DNA from 2 places in the Heyndrickxia sporothermodurans genome. Region 2 is predicted to be linked to the other one. Evidence: a T-box and tRNA genes for the amino acid it is inferred to sense, from the RefSeq annotation. Region 2 holds a T-box; the other holds one or more tRNA genes.
The links. The T-box of region 2 lies ahead of B5V89_RS02660 (valine--tRNA ligase). A T-box ahead of a tRNA ligase gene usually reads a tRNA of that ligase, here a tRNA-Val.
Positions count from the first base shown of each region.

Region 1: it has a tRNA-Val gene. The T-box ahead of B5V89_RS02660 (valine--tRNA ligase) is inferred to sense a tRNA for this amino acid. The anticodon was not compared.

Region 1 is NZ_NAZB01000052.1:3-2,255, forward strand. Features, by position in the region: partial or broken rRNA gene B5V89_RS17055 (23S ribosomal RNA) at 1-174, shown strand, start outside; rRNA gene rrf (5S ribosomal RNA) at 441-557, shown strand; tRNA gene B5V89_RS17065 (tRNA-Asn) at 567-641, shown strand; tRNA gene B5V89_RS17070 (tRNA-Thr) at 644-716, shown strand; tRNA gene B5V89_RS17075 (tRNA-Glu) at 752-826, shown strand; tRNA gene B5V89_RS17080 (tRNA-Val) at 850-925, shown strand; tRNA gene B5V89_RS17085 (tRNA-Thr) at 946-1,021, shown strand; tRNA gene B5V89_RS17090 (tRNA-Tyr) at 1,045-1,128, shown strand; tRNA gene B5V89_RS17095 (tRNA-Gln) at 1,241-1,315, shown strand; tRNA gene B5V89_RS17100 (tRNA-Lys) at 1,323-1,395, shown strand; gene B5V89_RS17105 (cation diffusion facilitator family transporter) at 1,541-2,253, shown strand, end outside.
Region 2 is NZ_NAZB01000008.1:182,856-185,108, reverse strand. Features, by position in the region: gene B5V89_RS02660 (valine--tRNA ligase) at 1-1,111, opposite strand, end outside; T-box leader at 1,178-1,451, opposite strand; gene B5V89_RS02655 (hypothetical protein) at 1,630-1,821, shown strand; gene ysxE (spore coat protein YsxE) at 1,850-2,253, opposite strand, start outside.

The sequences.
Region 1 (2,253 bases), on a different contig from region 2:
TGTGCGGAAGGGATAAGTGCTGAAAGCATCTAAGCATGAAGCCCCCCTCAAGATGAGATTTCCCTTAGTTTATCTAAATAAGACCCCTGAAAGATGATCAGGTTGATAGGTTCGAGGTGGAAGTGTGGCGACACATGGAGCTGACGAATACTAATCGGTCGAAGACTTATCCTAATAAGAAAAGCGAAGGGCGCGCAGCTCTCTGGCGAAACTCACTGGAGCTTCTGGCGGAGAAGTCTGGAAGACTTCGACAGAAGAAGTGAAGTGACGCGAGCCGATAGCGCCCGCAGCTGGACAGGTTGATTCAACGTTATTACTGTTTCTCATTTATCTAGTTTTGAGGGAATAATTTTATTAAAAAACCCTTGAAATTTGGTTGAAAATCATTATAATAAATAATGTCTTAACCAAATGCTGCAAATGCAGTGAGGCAAAAAATATCCGGTAATTATGGCGAGAAGGTCACACCCGTTCCCATCCCGAACACGGAAGTTAAGCTTCTCAGCGCCGATGGTAGTTGGGGGCTCTCCCCCTGCAAGAGTAGGACGTTGCCGGGTTTATATTAATCCGCAGTAGCTCAGTGGTAGAGCTATCGGCTGTTAACCGATCGGTCGTAGGTTCGAATCCTACCTGCGGAGCCATTGCTTCCATAGCTCAGCAGGTAGAGCACTTCCATGGTAAGGAAGAGGTCACCGGTTCGAGCCCGGTTGGAAGCTTATAATATGAATTATGAGATTATCTTACATAGATTGGCCCGTTGGTCAAGCGGTTAAGACACCGCCCTTTCACGGCGGTAACACGGGTTCGAATCCCGTACGGGTCACCAACTTAGATTACATAAATGACATTGGAGGATTAGCTCAGCTGGGAGAGCACCTGCCTTACAAGCAGGGGGTCGGCGGTTCGATCCCGTCATCCTCCACCATATAAAAAATATAATAATAAGCCGGCCTAGCTCAATTGGTAGAGCAACTGACTTGTAATCAGTAGGTTGGGGGTTCAAGTCCTCTGGCCGGCACCATTCATTACGATTAGTAATGATATGGAGGGGTAGCGAAGTGGCTAAACGCGGCGGACTGTAAATCCGCTCCTTCGGGTTCGGCGGTTCGAATCCGTCCCCCTCCACCATTTTTATTAATATAATTTGATTAAAATGGACATAATAAGAATGTCCTTTTTTATTAGACTAAAATGTTTGCTTGTAGGGACTGACCAAAGCCCCGCACTTTTATTATTTCAATGGGCTATAGCCAAGTGGTAAGGCAACGGACTTTGACTCCGTCATTCGTTGGTTCGAATCCAGCTAGCCCAGCCATTGTTTAGAGCCATTAGCTCAGTCGGTAGAGCATCTGACTTTTAATCAGAGGGTCGAAGGTTCGAGTCCTTCATGGCTCATCAAATTTGCAAAAGTTTCCTTAAACCTTAGAGGTTTAAGGATTTTTTTTTGTGAAAAATATTTATAGAGAAACTTATAAGAGTTACAAACGTATAAACAATCGGTAAATTTTTATTAAATTCGATTGAGAGTAGAGGTTGTTAAATGATAGACATAATAAAGCTTTTAAGACAAGGTAATAAATCAGCAATGTTAGCGGCAATAGTCAATGCGGTTATTTCAATTATTAAGGGTATCGCTTTCTTTTTAACGGGCAATATTGCCATGTTTGCTGAAACGATGCACAGTTTAGGGGATGCTGCGAATCAATTTTTTGTATTTATTGGTTCCGCCTTAAGTAAGAAAGCCCCTACGGACCGATTTCCAAATGGTTTTGGTAGGGTTGTAAACTTAGTCCTTTTAGGTGCTGTTCTAATTGTTGGAATTATGTCTTATGAAACAATAAAGGAAGGATTTCATCATATTTTAAAACCAACTGCGTCAAAAGGTTTTGTCATAAATATCATTGTTTTAGGTGCAGCCGTATTACTTGAGAGTTTTGTTTTATTTAAGGCGATGAAGGAAATTCTTCATGAAGTCGGAGATGAAGCAAAAGGTCCCGCAATTTTCTTAAAGAGTGTTAAGTATTTAGGTAAGGCTAAGCCCGCAACGAAGCTTGTTTTTATGGAGGACACAGTTGCTACCGCAGGAGGACTTTTAGCCATCATTGCGGTAATAATTTCTCATTTTACATCGTTTCACCAAGCTGAAGGGATTGCCTCCGTTATAATTGGGATTATGATGTTCATTGTTGTTGGTAAAGTATTTTTAGATAATGCAGCGGGGGCTATCGGTGAAGCAGATGAGGAGATGGAGAT
Region 2 (2,253 bases):
ATGGAGCCATTTTTACAAACCATTGAGTAGATAAATACGGTTCAACGACCGCTCCACTTCTTTCTGAGTGACCAACCGAATGCATATGTTCTTCTATTTTAAATAGAACTCCTTGCTCTTGAAGATCCTTAACAATTTGCTTACGGCATTCGAAGCGATCCATGCCTTCATATTTGCCGCTCTTATCATTCATTGTTCCGTCTTCATTCATCACTAATATTCGTTCTAAATTATGACGATTGCCAATTTCAAAATCATTAGGGTCATGTGCCGGCGTAATTTTAACCGCCCCAGATCCAAATTCCATATCGACATAATCATCACCGACAATCGGAATTTCACGACCAGTAATAGGTAAAATCACTGTTTTTCCGATTAAATGTTTATATCTTTCGTCTTCGGGGTGAACAGCAACAGCCGTGTCTCCAAGCATTGTTTCAGGGCGAGTGGTTGCAATTTCAATTGACCCTGTTCCGTCAGCTAACGGATATTTCATATGATAGAATGCACCTTGAACATCCTTGTAAATTACTTCAATATCGGATAAAGCAGTTTTTGTAGCTGGGTCCCAGTTAATAATATATTCCCCGCGGTAGATTAATCCTTTTTTATAGAGGGTAACAAACACTTTACGTACTGCATCTGATAATCCTTCATCCAAGGTAAAACGTTCACGGGAATAATCTAATCCTAAGCCGATTTTCGACCATTGTTTACGAATGAATGCAGCATATTCTTCTTTCCATTTCCATGTTTCCTCGACAAATTTATCCCTGCCTAAATCGTATTTTGATACGCCCTCTTCACGTAATTTTGCTTCTACTTTTGCTTGTGTGGCAATTCCTGCATGGTCCATTCCGGGTAACCATAAAACATCATAGCCTTGCATACGCTTCATTCTTGTTAAAATATCTTGTAAAGTCGTATCCCAAGCATGACCTAAATGCAGTTTTCCAGTTACATTTGGAGGTGGTATAACGATTGTATATGGTTCTTTATTCGGATCATCTTTCGCTTCGAAAAATTTCCCTTTTACCCACCAATCATAGCGATCTTTTTCAATCGTATTCGGATCATATTTAGTAGACATTTGAATTTCTTGATTTTCCATTCTATTTTCCTCGCTTTCGTTATCCTGATACTCTTGATACCTATACAAATAAAAAACTCCCCTCGTCAAAAGGACGAAGGGAGCGATTTTCGCGGTACCACCTTTTTTCACAGACAATAGCTATTACATACACTAAAGCCTGGCACTTAACTATGATAACGGCTTTTCACCGGCTTCAATTACTCCAATTTATGTTTCACAGAAGCTACTCATGGGCGACCTTCCAATGTTCACTCTTAGGAAATCTCTCAGCTATTGATTTCCCTCTCTGAATGTAAGCTTAACTATCAAGCTTATTTAAGCAGTATCCCATTGTACTATTCCCAATCACTGCATTTAAATTTCATTTAATTTAATTTAATTTAATTTACTTATTATAGTATCTAAATCAACTGCATTTCGTCAATCATTATTGCCGATTATTAAAAAAAATATTCGGCTTTTGCGGGATTGACACCTATTCACCCATATCCCATACATTATTATATAAGGAACCCGAGAATAGGTAGGTGAAAGGAATGAAAAAAAAGTTTAATCAATATACGATACAATCTTGGTTTAAAACATTCAAAGGTGTCGGAAAGCAGCTAATTATTCCATTTACCATTTTTCAAGCGATTCGAACGATTTTATTGCCTACTGCCTTCGACGTTTTATTACTAGCCATCTTTATTTTAATTGCTTTTGCATTCCAGAATGAGTGGATTTGAAAAATAATAGGCCCTTCCTTATAAATTTTTAGGAAGGGCCACTGTTTTCTGTTCCTTTAGACTGAATTTCCATTTCACGTATCCGCATTACAACATATTCGGTATTTTTTAATAGCCAATATTGTTTTTGCAATTGCTTCACAAATCTTATTTCCGGTTTCTTCGTTTTCTTTAAGAAATATTCTTTAACAATTCGATGCATGTGACCGGGATGTGCTAAATAACTGAGAAAAAGATGCTTTTCATCTTCTCTAAAAGGAAAATGTGATAGATAAGTATAGACCCATTCTACACAATCATCCCATCTCTTCGGATAGGTAGTTAATGTTCTTGCCAAAAAAGGGAGCAAATCATGAATTGGGGAGGAGACTTTAGAATCTTCAAAATTCGTAAAATACCCATATCCTCGTTCATCATATAGAAAATGCTCTG